2 regions of the Brevundimonas sp. Bb-A genome follow, and region 1 is predicted to be linked to the other one. Evidence: riboswitches for the same ligand, from Rfam matches in the RefSeq annotation. Region 1 holds a riboswitch; the other holds the start of a gene.
The links. A riboswitch is a leader RNA that binds a small molecule or an ion and turns the genes downstream of it on or off. The one in region 1 is predicted to bind glycine.

Region 1 (7,670 bases):
AGAAGGGCGTCAGTCGGACCTATCTTCATCATGCGCTCGCGTAGGCGTCGATCTCGTTGGCCGAGCCCAAGGCGACGGGGATGCGCTGGTGCAGATGCTCGGGCTGGATGTCCAGGATGGGCTGGGTCCCGTCCGTCGTCGCCTTGCCCCCGGCCTGTTCGACCAGGAAGGCCATCGGATTGCCTTCGTACATCAGGCGCAGCTTGCCGGGCTTGTTCGGCTCTCGCTTGTCCCACGGATAGTAGAAGACGCCGCCGCGCATCAGGATGCGGTGGACGTCGGCGACCATGGCGGCGACCCAGCGCATGTTGAAATTCTTGCCACGGGGCCCTTCGTCGCCCTTCAGCAGATCGCCCACATAGGTCTGCACCGGCTCGGCCCAGTGGCGCAGGTTCGACATGTTGATGGCGAACTCCTTGGTGTCCAGGGAGATGGCGATGTCGTCGTGGGTCAGGATCCAGTCGCCGTCGTTCGACAGGGTGAAGCCCTTGACCCCGGCGCCCGTGGTCAGGACCAGCATGGTCTGGGGACCGTACAGGGCGTAGAGGGCGGCGACCTGATTGCGGCCGGGCTGCATGAAGTCGGCCTCGGTCGGCGAAGGCGTCGCAGACTTCAGCACCGAGACGATGGTCCCCACCATGGCGTTGATGTCGATGTTGGACGAGCCGTCCAGCGGATCGAACAGGACCAGATATTGGCCGGTGGAATTGGCCGCCGGCTGAACCTCGTCCATCTCCTCCGAGGCGACGCCGGCGACGGCGGGACAGGCCAGGAGGGCGTCGGTCAGCATGTCGTTGGTCATGACGTCGAGCTTCTTCTGCTCCTCGTCCTGAACATTGATCTGGCCCGAGGCGCCCAAGGCCCCGGCCAGGGCGCCGCCGGCGACCAGAGTGCTGATGTCGGCGCAGGTGGCGGCGGCGACCGTCAGGACCGTCTTCAGCCCTTCCGGAACCTCCAGGGCGGCGATGTGGGCGTCGAGGCGGGTGCGGTCGGCGGTCATGGGATCGGTCCGGAGCGGCGGAGAGGGACGCTCCGTTCTTGGCGGGCGGACGCAGGGAGAGCAAGGGCGAGCCGACGCCGGACGTCAGGAAGTGCGACAAGGCGGCGTCAAAACACGCCTGCGCTTGACTTGCGGCCGGAGTCGGTGGCTTAGGTCGGTTGCTCTCGCGGGAGAGATCGGCACGCCTCGGCGGGTCGACGCCGAAGGCGCAACCGCCCCGGAAACGCTCAGGCAAACGGACCGCGAAGCATACGGACGCTGGAAAGCCGCTCTTCACGGGCGCGCCGACGGAGCAAGGCGACATGATTTGGTCGCCGGAATCTCTCAGGCTTCAGGACAGCGGGGGCGCGAGGACGGCGGAGCTCCGCCACAACACGCGACCGTGAAAGCCTGAACCATGACCGATCAGACCCTGAAGACCACGCCCCTGAACGCCGCGCACCGCGCCCTGGGGGCCCGGATGGTGGGCTTCGGCGGCTATGACATGCCGGTCCAGTATGAGGGCGTCCTGGCCGAGCACCGCTGGACCCGCGAACACGCCGGCCTGTTCGACGTGTCCCACATGGGCCAGTGCAAGATCACCGGCGCCGACGCCACCGCCCAGTTCGAGCGGTTCGTGCCCGGCGACTATGAAATCCTGAAGGCGGGCAAGCAGAAGTATTCGCTGCTTCTGAACAAGGACGGCGGGATCATCGACGACCTGATGGCCGGCCGCCCGGATCACGACGGCCTGTTCGTCGTCGTCAACGCCGGCAACAAGGACGAGGACTTCGCCTTCTGGCAGGCGAACCTCGAAGGCGACGCCAAGCTGACGGTGCTGGACGACCGCGCCCTGATCGCCATCCAGGGGCCGGAAGCCGCCGAGGTCATGGCCGCCCACGAACCGATCCTGGCGGAAATGGGCTTTATGGAATGCGCCCGGCTGATGCTGTTCGGCGTCGACTGCTATGTCTCGCGTTCGGGCTATACCGGCGAGGACGGCTATGAAATTTCGGTCCCGGCGGACCAGGCCGAGCGCGTCTGGAACGCCATCCTGGAAGACGCCCGCGTCAAGCCGATCGGCCTTGGCGCCCGCGACAGCCTGCGCCTGGAGGCCGGCCTGCCGCTGCACGGCCACGACATCGACCCGACCACCAGCCCGGTCGAAGGCGCCCTGACCTTCGCCCTGTCCAAGTCGAGGAAGGAGCGCGCCGACTTCACCGGCGCCGACCGCATCTTGAAGGAACTGGCCGATGGCCCGTCTCGCGTCCGCATCGGCCTGATCGTCAAGGAAGGCGCCCCGGCCCGCGAAGGCGCCGAGATCGCCGACGCAGACGGCAATGTCATCGGCAAGGTCACTTCGGGCGGCCCCTCCCCCACCCTGGGCAAGAATATCGCCATGGGCTTCGTGCCGCCGGCCCATGCCGCGCTGGGCACGGAGTTGAAGGTCATCGTGCGCGGCAAGCCCGCCGCCGCCGAAGTCGTCGCCATGCCCTTCGTGGCGCAACGCTATTACCGGAAGCCGAAGGCGTAACATTCACCCCGTCACCCTCGGGCTTGACCCGAGGGCCGGATTATCCGCCGCATTGCGTCGGGATCAACACAGAGAACGATCCGCCTCCGATCCTCGGGTCAAGCCCGAGGATGACGGGGTGGGAGATGGAGAAGAGAAATGAAATTCACCAAGGATCACGAGTGGGTCAGCCTGGACGGCGACATCGCCACCGTGGGCATCTCGAAACACGCCGCCGACGCCCTCGGCGACGTGGTGTTCGTGGAAGTGCCGGAAGTCGGCAAAACCGTCGCCAAGGGCGCCAGCTTCGCCGTGGTCGAGAGCGTCAAGGCGGCGTCCGACGTCTACGCCCCCGTCTCGGGCGAAGTGGTCGAGGCCAATGACGCCCTGTCGACCGCTCCGGAAACCGTCAACTCGGCCCCGGAAGCGGACGGCTGGTTCGCCAAGATCAAGGTGTCGGACGCTGCCGAACTGGACGCCCTGATGGACCAGGCCGCCTACGACGCCTTCCTCGCCACCCTCTAATCTCAAACTCCGTCACCCTCGGGCTTGACCCGAGGGTCGGAGGATCAACCACTCGTGCGAAGCCTTAGACGCACGAGCCGCACAACATCCGATCCTCGGGTCAGGCCCGAGGATGACGGGTGAAGGAAACCGGCAATGCGTTATCTCCCCCTGACGCCCGACGACCGCACGGCGATGCTCGCCGCCATCGGCGCCAAATCGATCGACGACCTGTTCGTGGACGTGCCCGAGGCGGCGCGGCTGGACGGGCCGGTGAACCTGCCGCGGGTGGCGGGCGAGTTGGAGGTCGAGCGCGCCCTGTCCGCCATGGCCGCCAAGAACGCCACAGCCGGCGCCGTCCCCTTCTTCTGCGGCGCAGGGGCCTACAAGCACCATGTCCCGGCGACGGTGGATCATATCATCCAGCGGTCGGAGTTCCTGACCAGCTACACCCCCTACCAGCCGGAAATCGCCCAGGGGACTCTGCAGTATCTGTACGAGTTCCAGACCCAGGTCGCGAACCTGACCGGCATGCCGGTGGCCAACGCCTCGCTTTATGACGGTTCGACCGCCATGGCCGAGGGCGTGCTGATGGCGACCCGCGTGACCCGCCGCAACAAGGCGGTGATCTCGGGCGGGGTGCACCCCCACTACGTCAAGGCGACCGAGACCGTGGTCCACGCCGTCGGCGTCGAGACGCAAGTCCTGGCTCCCGCCGTCGACGCCGAGGCCGCCGTGATCGACCAGATCGGTCCCGACACCGCCTGCGTCGTGGTTCAGACCCCGAACGTCTTCGGCGCCGCAACGGATGTCACGAAGATCGCCGAGGCCGCCCATGCAGCCGGCGCCCTGCTGATCGTCGTGGTGACGGAAGCCGTGTCTATGGGCCTGCTGAAGTCGCCCGGCGAGATGGGCGCGGACATCGTCGCCGCCGAGGGCCAGTCGATCGGCAACGCACTGAACTTCGGCGGCCCCTATGTCGGCCTGTTCGCCACGCGCGAGAAGCTGATCCGCCAGATGCCCGGCCGCCTGACCGGCGAGACCGTGGACGCCGACGGCGAGCGCGGCTTCGTCCTGACCCTGTCCACGCGGGAACAGCACATCCGCCGCGACAAGGCGACGTCGAACATCTGCACCAATTCCGGCCTCTGCACCCTGGCCTTCACCATCCACATGAGCCTGCTGGGCGAGACGGGCCTGCGCAAACTGGCCCTGCTGAACCACGAGAAGGCCCTCGCCACGCGCGACGCCCTGGCCGCCGTTCCGGGCGTCGAAATCCTGACCGACCGCTTCTTCAACGAGTTCGCGGTGCGCCTGCCCAAGAACGCGGCCGAGGTCGTGGATCAGTTGGCCGCCCATCACGTCCTGGCCGGCGTGCCCTACAGCCGCCTGGCCCCCGACGCCGGCATGGACGACGTCCTGCTGGTCGCTGCGACCGAAACCACCCTTGACGCCGACATCAAGCTCCTGGCGACCGCCCTCGCCAAGGTGCTGGCGGCCTGAGCGGAGACAAGACCATGAGCACCATGAACACCGTCGGCCGCCCGACCGCCCCGAACCAGGTACAGACCAAGCCCGCCACCCTGACCGGCGGGCGCGGCCTGTTGCAGAACGAGCCGCTGATCTTCGAAGGCGAAGGCTGGGGCAAGACCGGGGTCGACCTGCCCGAACCGAAGACCGATGCGTCGGACCTGGGCGACCTGGTCCGCAAGGATCCGATCGGCCTGCCCGGCCTGTCGGAGCCCGAGGCCATGCGCCACTATGTGCGCCTGTCGCAGAAGAACCACGCCATCGACCTGGCCATCTATCCGCTGGGCTCGTGCACGATGAAGCACAACCCGCGCCTGAACGAGAAGATGGCGCGTCTGGCCGGTTTTTCGGACATCCACCCCCTGCAGCCGATGTCGACGGTTCAGGGCGCGCTGGAGCTGATGGATACGCTGGCCCATTGGCTAAAGACCCTGACCGGCATGCCCGCCGTCGCGCTATCTCCGAAAGCGGGAGCGCACGGCGAACTGTGCGGCCTGATGGCCATCCGCGCCGCGCACGAGGCCTCGGGCCAGCATGAGAAGCGCCGCAAGGTGCTGGTGCCCACCAGCGCCCACGGCACCAACCCGGCCACCGCCGCCTTCGTCGGCTATACCGTCGTCGAGGTCGCCCAGACCGAGGACGGCCGCGTGGACGTGGCCGACCTGGCGTCCAAGCTGGGCGACGACGTCGCCGCCATCATGGTGACCAACCCCAACACCTGCGGCTTGTTCGAGCGCGACATTCTGGAAATCAGCCGCCTGACGCACGAGGCGGGCGCCTATTTCTACTGCGACGGCGCCAACTTCAACGCCATCGTCGGCCGGGTTCGTCCGGGCGATCTGGGCGTGGACGCCATGCACATCAACCTGCACAAGACCTTCTCGACGCCGCACGGCGGCGGCGGGCCGGGCGCGGGTCCGGTGGTGCTGTCACAGGCCCTGGCGCCCTTCGCCCCCGCCCCCTGGGTCGTGCATGACGATAGCGGTTACGCGCTGATCGAACGGGAAGAAGGCGAGGCAGCCCAGGCCTTCGGCCGCCTGTGCGCCTTCCAGGGGCAGATGGGCATGTATGTGCGCGCCCTGTCCTACATGATGAGCCACGGCGCCGACGGCCTGCGTCAGGTCGCCGAGGATGCGGTGCTGAACGCCAACTACATCAAGGCCCGCCTGTCGGACCTGATGAGCGCAGCCTTCCCCGACGGCCCCTGCATGCACGAGGCCCTGTTCGACGACGAATGGCTGAAGGGCACGGACGTCACCACGCTCGACTTCGCCAAGGCGATGATCGACGAGGGCTTCCACCCGATGACCATGTATTTCCCCCTGGTCGTCCACGGGGCCATGCTGATCGAGCCGACCGAGACCGAGTCCAAGGCCGAGCTGGATCGCTTCATCGAGGCCATGCGCCTGCTGGCCCAGGCGGCCAAGGCCGGCGACGTCGACCGCTTCAAGGGCGCCCCCTTCCACGCCCCCCTGCGTCGTCTGGACGAAACCCGCGCCGCCCGCTCGCCGGTGCTGCGCTGGACCGCCCCTGCGGGTTCGAACCAGGCGGCCTAAGCCGCTCTTGGCGTCCGCCGTCCTGGATCAGGGCGGCGGACGCTGGCCCGCCATGCGTCTCAGGACGGCGAAGGCTTCGCGGCCGAACCGTTCAGGCCCTTCGCCCGGATGGGCGAGCCAGGCCTCGCCGGCCAGTTTCATGATGCTGACGCCGATCGCCGCCGCGACGCGACAGGCGACGTCGTCCGGGGCCAATCCCTTCCGCTCGGCCAGCGTCTGGGCCAGCAGCCGCTCCACCCCTTCATACTTTGCGTGATCACCGGCCTGAAGGGCGGGCGTCTGATGGATCAGCCGCGTCAGGTCCAGCATGTCGGGCGTCTGGAAGCGCGCGGCGACATCGGCCAGCCCCCCCTCCACCATATCGAGCAGCGGTTCGTCGCACGGCCGGGCCGCCACCGCCTGGGCGATCATCTCAGGGATTTGGGCCTTGAGGGAAAAGACGATCTCTTCCTTGGAGCCGAAATAGTTCAGCAGGGTGCGGCGCGATACGCCCGCCGCCGCCGCCACCTCGTCCAGGGTGGCGCCGTCAAATCCCTTTTCGATGAACAGCCGCAGGCCTTCGGCCTGAATGCGGGCGTGGGTTTCCTGCCGCTTTCGCGCACGCAGACCCTGCTCGTCAGGAAAAACTTTTTCTTGCACTTCTTGCATATTTGCACCGGATGCAGATATGCAAGCCGGAGCCCTTCGGAAATTCAGTTCACCCCAGGATAGCCGCAATGACCCAATGGACGACAGCCGATATTCCCGACCAGAGCGGCAAGCTGGTCATCATCACCGGGGCGACCGGCGGCATCGGCTTGGAGGCGGCGCTCGTTCTGGCTGAAAAGGGCGCCGAGGTCGTTCTGGCCGCGCGCAATCCGGACAAGGGCGATCAGGCGGAACGGCTGATCCGCAGTCGCCACCCTGAGGCCCTCGTGCGGTTCGAACGGCTGGACCTGGCGGACCTCAGCTCTGTCGCCGCCTTCGCCGAGGCCCTCCTGGCGGCGGGTCGGCCGGTCGACATTTTGATCAACAATGCGGGCGTCATGGCCGTGCCCCGTCGCCGAACGACCATCGATGGTTTCGAGATGCAGTTCGGAACCAACTATCTATCCCACTTCGCCCTGACCGGCCGGCTCCTGCCACTGCTGACGGCGGCTCAGGCGCGAGTGGTGCAGTTGTCCAGCGTCGCCCATCGCGGCGGTCGGATTCAGCTCAGCGATCTGAACTATCGCTCCAATTACCGGCCCTGGCCCATCTATCAGCAGTCCAAACTGGCGATGTTGATGTTCGCCCTGGAGCTTCAGCGCCGCAGCGATCGCGAAGATTGGGGCCTGACCAGCGTGGCCGCCCATCCCGGTTTCGCCCGGACGGATCTGATCGCCAACGGCCACGCCGGCAGCCCGCCCGGACTTTTCGCCTTGGTCAGCCGCCTTCTGGCGCGCGTGGCCAGCCATTCGGCGGCCGACGGCGCCTTGCCGATCCTGATGGCGGCGACCCTGCCCCAGGCCGAACCCGGCGCCTATTACGGCCCTCAGGGCTGGCAGGAGATGCGGGGTGCGCCCGGCCGCGCCCTCATCAAGCCCCAGGCGCTGGATGTCGAAACCGC
Region 2 (7,670 bases), 580 kb from region 1:
GCAGACGTGTCACCAGACTGTGGGGGCGGCGCGAGCCGGGCGCCTCGCTCATGGATCGAGACGATAGCCGCGACCGCGGATATTGGTCACGGCGGGGCCGTCAGGCTGCAACTGGCGCCTCAGCCGACCGACATGGATCTCCAGGGCGTTGAGCGAGGGAGCCTCATCCTGCGGAAAGACTTCGGCCGCCAACAACTCCCGATCCACCACCTGGCCAGCGCGCGAGGCCAGAACGCGCAGGGCCGCCCATTCGCGCGGACGGAGCGACAGCTCCCGGTCATTGACCTGGGCCCGGCCGGCGTCCCAGTCGCAGACCAGTGAGCCGACGATCGCGGCGCCCGCCGCCCGACCCTGGCGTCGACGCACGATCGCTCTCAATCGGGCGATCAGTTCCGAAGGGGCGAAGGGTTTGACGAGATAGTCATCAGCGCCGAAATCCAGTCCCGCCACCCGGTCGCCCAGGGCGTCGCGCGCGGTCAGCATGAGGACGGGCGTCTGCGATCCCCGCCGTCTGAAGGCCTTCAGGACCTCGAAACCGTCGATGTCGGGAAGGCCGATGTCCAACACGGCGGCGTCGAACCGCTCCGTCGCTTCCAGATGAAGGGCTTGGTCCCCGCTGTCGGTGGAGCGGAGTTCGAAACCGACCGCCAGAAGGCTGGCCTCGAGCGAATGCTGAAGCGCCTTGTCATCCTCGACGACCAGTATTCTCATGGCGATGCGAAGGAGCGGATCATGAGCGGTACAATAGCGGGAAACCCGCCCCGGTGAAGACGGACCGCCGACATCTGCTTCTCGGACTCGCGGGGGCGGGGGTTTCGGCCTGCGCGGGCGAGCCGGACGGGGTCGCGACGGCGCCCCGCGTCCGATGGCTGGCCAGGCGCGAGGGCGGGCTGCACATCCTCACGAACACTAGCCTGATGGGGCCTGTGCTGGCGGCGTTTCAACGGCGCTGGCCCGAGATCGCGGTGCGGCTCGAGGACATCAACTCGACCCTGATCGCGAACCGAGTCCAGTCCCGCGCCGCCTCCGGACTGGAGGGGCCGGATCTGGTCTGGAGCACAGCGATGGACGTGCAGGTCAAGCTGATCAATGACGGCTACGCCCAAGTTTATCGATCGCCGCATCGGGCGGCCATGCCGGACGGCTCGGTCTGGCGAGACCAGGCGTTCGGTGTGACGGCCGAGCCCGTCGTCTTCGCCTATAATCGCAGGCGGTTGCCGTCGGAGATCGTGCCGCGCAGCCACGCCCAACTGCTCGAACGGCTGTCTACCGACGCGGACCGGTTTTTCCGCCGGGTCACCCTGTATGACGCCGAACGCAGCGGGGTGGCGCTTCTGCAACTGTCGGCCGACATCCAGATCTATCCCGACGCTTGGGCCCTGATGACTGCCCTGGGGTCTACTCATCCGCGTGCCGATACGTCCGGCCAAAGGATGATGGGCCAACTGGCTGAGGGCCGCATGGCCTTCGCCTACAATATGAACCAGTCTTACGGGGCGTCGTGGGTCGCCCGGGCGCCCGATATCGGCCTGGTTACGCCAGAGGACTATCATCTGTCCGTCTCGCGCGTGGCCTTCATACCCCGCAACGCGGCCCACCCCAACGCCGCCCGGCTTTTTCTGGATTTTCTTTTATCGCGTGAAGGGCAGAGGATCATCGCCGGCCTGGGGGTCCGCCCGGCTCGCGACGACATTCTTACCGAGCGTCGCACCTCTATCCCCGGCGCTCGGCCGGTCCGTGTGGGACCGGCCTTGCTCGCCAATCTTGATCAGGCGCGTCGCGAGGGGCTTCTGCAGCGTTGGCGGGCCGCCATGCAGGCGGCGGAACGGGCGCCGGACGACCCTAGGGCGCCCTAAGGCTTTCCTGTGGATAAGTCTCTTTCTTCTGAAGGCGGTGTTTCTGTCACCTCGCTTTCACCGATCCTGCGGTGACCGAGAGTCGCTCGGCGACAAACGACTGACGCGCTTCAAAAGCGGCATGTAATTGCATGAATGTGAAAATAGAAGCATTAGCCTTGCGAGGCGTGCCGATTTGACAGGCATTCATTGGTCGATCTTACTCGCTTCAGCAAGGCGGGAGAGATCGGTTCCCGCCGACGCCGAAGGCGCAACCGCCCCGGAAACGCTCAGGCAAACGGACCGTCTTGCTGAAGGAACGCTGGAGAGAAGGTCGAATCCGGGGGATGCGGCCTCGCCGAAGGAGAAAGGGTCGGCGAACGGCCCGAAACTCTCAGGCCCAATGACAGCGGGGGCGAACAGGCGCCGCAGAGCGCCGGTCGCATTGGGCAACCCTGGGGAGGGGCGTCGTCGCCATGAGGAATCTCGCTTTGTCTCGTCTTAATCGCAACCTGACCTATTATTGCAGCGCCATCGCGCTGATGGCCTGCGCCACCTCTGTCCATGCCCAGGAGGCGGGCGCCCCAGAGGATGCGGCCTCGGTCGATGACATCGTCGTCACCGCCTCGCGGATCGACCGCGCCGGCTTCGAGGCGCCGACGCCGACCATCCATCTTTCCGCCGAGGATCTGTCGGTCGGCGCGCGGCCGAATATCGCCGCCGCCCTCAACGACATGCCTCAATTCCGCGCCACCACATCGGCCCAGACGACCGGCACCAACACCGGTGCGGGCAATGCGCCGGTCGATCTGCGCGGCTTGGGCATCAACCGGACCCTAGTCCTGATCGATGGGCGTCGCGTGTCCAGCGAGAACGATCTGAACGCCGTGCCGTCGGTGCTGGTCAAGAGCGTCGACGTGGTTACGGGCGGCGCATCGGCCGCCTGGGGCTCAGGCGCCGTCGCCGGCGTCGTGAACATCGGCATTGATCGCTATTTCACCGGCGGCAAGCTGGGCGCCGAATACGGCGTGTCCTCCTACGACGACGCTGAGCAGGAACGGTTCGAAGGCGCCTGGGGCGCGGACTTCGCCGACGGGCGCGGCCATTTCGTCATCGGCGGCGAATACCTGGACAACGAAGGCGTCATCCCCAAAGCGTCGCGCCCGAATATCGGCCGATGGGCCACCGTCAACGGCGCCCTGCAGCCGGACGTCGGCTTCGCCAACGCCGCTTACGGCGGTCTGATCCTGTCGGGCGTGAACCGCGGTAAGGTGTTTAACCCGGACGGCACGCTTCGGCCTTTCGATTACGGCACAGTCAGCGGGACCAACTCGATCGGCGGCGAAGGTCCGTCCAATGACGATCTCAGCCCCCTGGTCACGCCGCAGCGCCGCTACACCGGGCTGGCCAGCGCCGTCTATGAGATCAATGACAAGCTGCGGGTCACTGCTGACGTCCGTCACTCGCGGATGTGGAACGACTATGTCTGGTTCGGCGATCACGATCGCGGCGACCTGACCATCAGCATCGACAACGCCTTCTTGTCATCCACGATCAAGCAGCAGATGGCGGCCGCTGGCCAGACGTCCTTCACCTTCGGACGTTTCAACTCCGATCTGTCCTATTCCACGATCGATTTCGAGCGCGTCACCACCCAGGCCACTCTGGCCGTGGACGGCGAGTTCGGCGACAGCTGGCGCTGGGGCGCCTACTACAGCCACGGTGAGTTTGAGAATAATATCGATACGCCCGGTTTCCTGCTGAAGACCGAATTCGCCAATGCGGTCGATTCCGTAATCGATCCCGTGAGCGGTCGAGCCGTCTGCCGCGTGACCCTGACCAATCCCAACTCGGGCTGCGTGCCGATCAATCTCTTTGGCCTGGGCGCGCCGTCTCAGGAAGCCATCGATTATGTCACCGGCACGCCTCAGCAGCGGGCCACCACCAAGCTGGACGTCGCCGGCGTCAGCCTGCGTGGCGAGCCCTTCAGCCTGCCGGCCGGCGACGTGTCGATCGCCGTCGGCCTGGAAGCCCGCAAGGAGCAGACCGATCAGCGCATTGGCGAGCTGGACGCGGCCAAGGCCTTCAAGACGTTCAGCTTCTCGGCCATGTCCGGCGAGTTCAGCGTGAAGGAGGCCTTCGCCGAAGTCCTGGTCCCGATCGTCAAGGATCTGCCGATCCTGAACGACCTGCAGTTCAATGCTGCAGCTCGCATCTCGGACTACGACACCACGGGCTCGATCTGGTCTTGGAAGGTTGGCGCCACCAACGAGTTCTTCCCCGGCTTCCGCGGCCGTGTGACTCAGTCGCGCGATATCCGTTCGGCCAATCTTTCGGAGCTGTTCACCACCACCACCACCGGCTGGAACAACATCAATGACCCGGCCAAGAACGGGGCTTTAGTTTATACGCTGAACAACGGCGGCGGTAATCCCAACCTCCGCCCGGAGACCGCCGATACACTGACCCTGGGCGTCACCTATTCGCCGCCTTCGATCCCAGGCCTGAACCTGTCGCTGGATTATTACGACATCAAGATCGACGACGTGATAACGACGATTGCGCCGCAGGATCTGGTCAACCGCTGCTACAACGGCAACCTCGACCTGTGCTCCAAGGTCGAGCGCGACTCGGCGGGCAATCTGGTCCGCACCATGTCCACCTATGTGAACCTGGCCGAGTACCACACGGACGGGATCGACGCCGAGGCCTCCTACGCCTCCGACGCCGACCTCTGGGTTCCGGGCGCGACGGGCCGGGTGATGATGCGCTTGGTCGGCACCTGGGTGAACAGCCTGACCACGGACGACGGCGTGACCAAGATCGAATATGTCGAATCCCAGGGCTATTCTTTCGGCCTGGGCGTACCCAAGCTGCGGGTCAACGCCAGCCTCGGCTGGAAGGGCGAGGTGTTCGGCGCGAACCTGCGCGCGCGCTACATCTCGGCGGGCGACTACAACAGCACCGTCGCCATCTCGAACAACCACATCGACGCCTTCACCTATGTCGATCTAGGGCTGACGGCCGACCTGGCGCACTACGGCGCAAACGGGGTCGAGCTGTACGCCAATGCGACCAACCTGTTCGACAAGGACCCGCCGGTCGGGTCGCTCTATTCGCCGTATTACGACGTCATCGGTCGGTACGTCACGGTTGGCGCGCGGTACCGCTTCTAGTTCTGGTTCTGCGCTCCGGATCGCCGGCCCCGCTCCTCCATTGGGCCGGCGATCTCCCCTTCTGCTCCTCCATTTTTCACACGGTCTGTGTCATGATTTCCCGTCTGCCGATGGCTCTCCTGCTCGCCCTGAGCGTCGCTCCTGCGGCCCTTGCCGAGGCGCCCAAGCCCGCCGCCATCGTCGCCGACGGCCTTCCCGCCGTGCCCGACGATCTGGTCGCGGCGACCCAGCCCTATCTTCAGACGCGCCGTGCGACCTTCCTGGGCTGGAACGCCGCCGATCAGTCAATGCTGATCAAGACGCGGTTCGGCGCCACGGATCAGCTTCACGTCGTGGCTGCTCCTGACGGCGCCCGAACCCAGATCAGTTTCGAGGCCGAGCCGATCCTGGCCAGCGCCCTGTCGCCCAACGGTCAGACCCTTCTTGTCCAGAAGGACAATGGGGGCGACGAATTCTATCAACTCTACACCCTGGCCGCAGGTCGGTTGAGCCTGATTACGGACGGCAAGAGCCGCAATTGGTTCGGCGCCTGGAGTCGGGACGGCAAGCGGGTCGGCTACGCCTCATCGCGTCGCAACGGCGCGGACATGGACCTTTATGTGGTCGATCCCTCCGACCCCTCGACCGACCGTCTGGTGGCCCAGGTGTCCGGCGGCGGCTGGAACATCGCCGACTTCTCCAGGGACGGGACCAAGGCCCTGGTCCTGAACCGGATGTCGATCAACAGGGCCGTTGTCTATGAGCTGGACCTCGCCTCGAGCCGGATGACGCCGCTGACCGACCCTGCCGCGCAGGTCTCCTATGTCGATCCTCAGTACGGGCCCGACGGCGCCGTCTGGGCGACCTCGAACAAGGATTCTGACTTCCTGCGTCTGGGGCGGATCGTGCGGAACGGCTTTGTGCCGGTCAGCACAGAAGCCCGCTGGGATGTCAGCGACTACGCCGTCGCTCCGGACGGCGGCTTCATCGCCTATGCGGTCAACGAGGCTGGGATATCGCGGCTGAAGGTTATGGATGTCGCGACCGGCGCCGTCCGGGTCGTCACAGGTCTGCCGGAAGGCGTCATCCCCTACAGCATCGGCCCGGCCATCGACATCGCCCCATGGGGCGCGATCGGTCTCAGCCTGTCGTCCGCGCGCGTCTCCGGCGACGCCTTCTCCGTCGATCCGACCACCCTGGCCGTCACCCAATGGACCCATAGCGAGACGGGCGGTCTGGACCCTGCTGTCAACGTCGAGCCGCAACTGGTCGAGGTGAGGAGCTTCGACGGCGAGACGGTGTCCGGCTTCCTCTACCGGCCCGACCCCACCGAATTCCCCGGCAAGCGGCCGCTGATTGTCGATATCCACGGCGGTCCTGAAGGCCAGACGCGCCCCGATTTCCTGGGCGCGCAGAACTATCTGTTAAACGAGATGGGCGTGGCCCTTTTCTTCCCGAACGTGCGCGGCTCGTCCGGCTTCGGCACCCGGTTCGTCAATCTGGACAACGGCCCGTTCCAGCGCGAGAATTCGGTCAAGGACATCGGCGCTTTCCTGGACGCGCTCGAGGTCGATCCCACCCTGGACGCCTCGCGCTTCGCCGTCACCGGCGTCTCCTACGGCGGCTACATGTGCTACGCCGCCGCCGTGCATTACAGCGACCGGCTGAAGGGGGCGAACTGCTATGTCGCCATCTCCAACTTCGTCACCTTCCTGGAAAACACCCAGTCGTATCGCCGCGACCTGAGACGGGTGGAATACGGCGACGAACGGGATCCGGCTCAGCGCGCCCAGCTTCAAGCCATCTCCCCCCTGACCAGCGTCGACAAGATCACCATTCCGCTTCTGGTCGCCACCGGTGGAAACGATCCCCGCGTCCCGGCCTCCGAAGCCGACCAGATCGTCAGCGCGGTCCGCAGCCGCGGAGGCACGGCCTGGCACCTGCTGGCCCAGAACGAGGGCCACGGCTTCCACAAGAAGGAGAACGAGGACTACTATTTCTGGACCAGCCTTCTGTTCTGGAAACAGACCCTGCTGGGCGAGGCGGCGCGCTAGGCGACACGGTTCCAGTCACGCTCCATGTTCTTCAAACGCCTTGTCGCGGCGAGCGCGGCCCTGGTCGTGCTCGCTGCGGCGCCCGCCACGTCCCAGACCCGTCCTCCGGTTCGTACCGACCATCATGTCCATGTCCACGCCCCGCCCATTCGGGAGATTCTGACGGCCTATTGCGACAGTCCGGGGCGGATCAGCGCCTGCGATCCGGCGTTCGTCAAACCACTGACGGCCAAAGATCTTCTGGCGGATATGGACCAGACGGGCGTCCAGACGGCTTGGATCATGTCCACGGCCTATCTGGCCGAGAGCCCGATGATGGTTCCACCCCTGGCCGACGCGGCCGACCGCGTTCATGCCGCCAACGCCTTCACCGTGGCCACGGCGGCCGCGCATCCCGAGCGGCTGGTCGCCTTCATCTCGGTCAATCCGCTGGCGCCCGAGGCTCTGGCCGAAATCGAAGCGTGGAAAGGCGAGCCTTTTGCAAAGGGATTGAAGCTGCATCTGACCAACTCGGGCGTCGATCTTCGCGACCCCGGTCAGGTTCGCCGTCTTGCCGCCGTCTTCGACGTCGCCTCGGGCGCCGGCCTGACCATCATGATCCACATGCGAACCCGCGCCTCCGACTA

Region 2: another riboswitch for glycine. It lies ahead of BSP_RS11080 (TonB-dependent receptor domain-containing protein); the one in region 1 lies ahead of gcvT (glycine cleavage system aminomethyltransferase GcvT).

What each region holds. Positions count from the first base shown of each region.
Region 1 is NZ_CP045456.1:2,838,155-2,845,824, forward strand. Features, by position in the region: gene BSP_RS13915 (nicotinamidase) at 1-32, opposite strand, end outside; gene BSP_RS13920 (class 1 fructose-bisphosphatase) at 29-1,000, opposite strand; glycine riboswitch at 1,158-1,253, shown strand; gene gcvT (glycine cleavage system aminomethyltransferase GcvT) at 1,398-2,513, shown strand; gene gcvH (glycine cleavage system protein GcvH) at 2,652-3,017, shown strand; gene gcvPA (aminomethyl-transferring glycine dehydrogenase subunit GcvPA) at 3,153-4,499, shown strand; gene gcvPB (aminomethyl-transferring glycine dehydrogenase subunit GcvPB) at 4,514-6,082, shown strand; gene BSP_RS13945 (TetR family transcriptional regulator) at 6,110-6,721, opposite strand; gene BSP_RS13950 (SDR family oxidoreductase) at 6,799-7,670, shown strand, end outside.
Region 2 is NZ_CP045456.1:2,256,724-2,264,393, reverse strand. Features, by position in the region: gene BSP_RS11095 (sensor histidine kinase) at 1-52, opposite strand, end outside; gene BSP_RS11090 (response regulator transcription factor) at 49-711, opposite strand; gene BSP_RS11085 (ABC transporter substrate-binding protein) at 765-1,856, shown strand; glycine riboswitch at 2,064-2,151, shown strand; gene BSP_RS11080 (TonB-dependent receptor domain-containing protein) at 2,327-5,011, shown strand; gene BSP_RS11075 (prolyl oligopeptidase family serine peptidase) at 5,122-7,044, shown strand; gene BSP_RS11070 (amidohydrolase family protein) at 7,069-7,670, shown strand, end outside.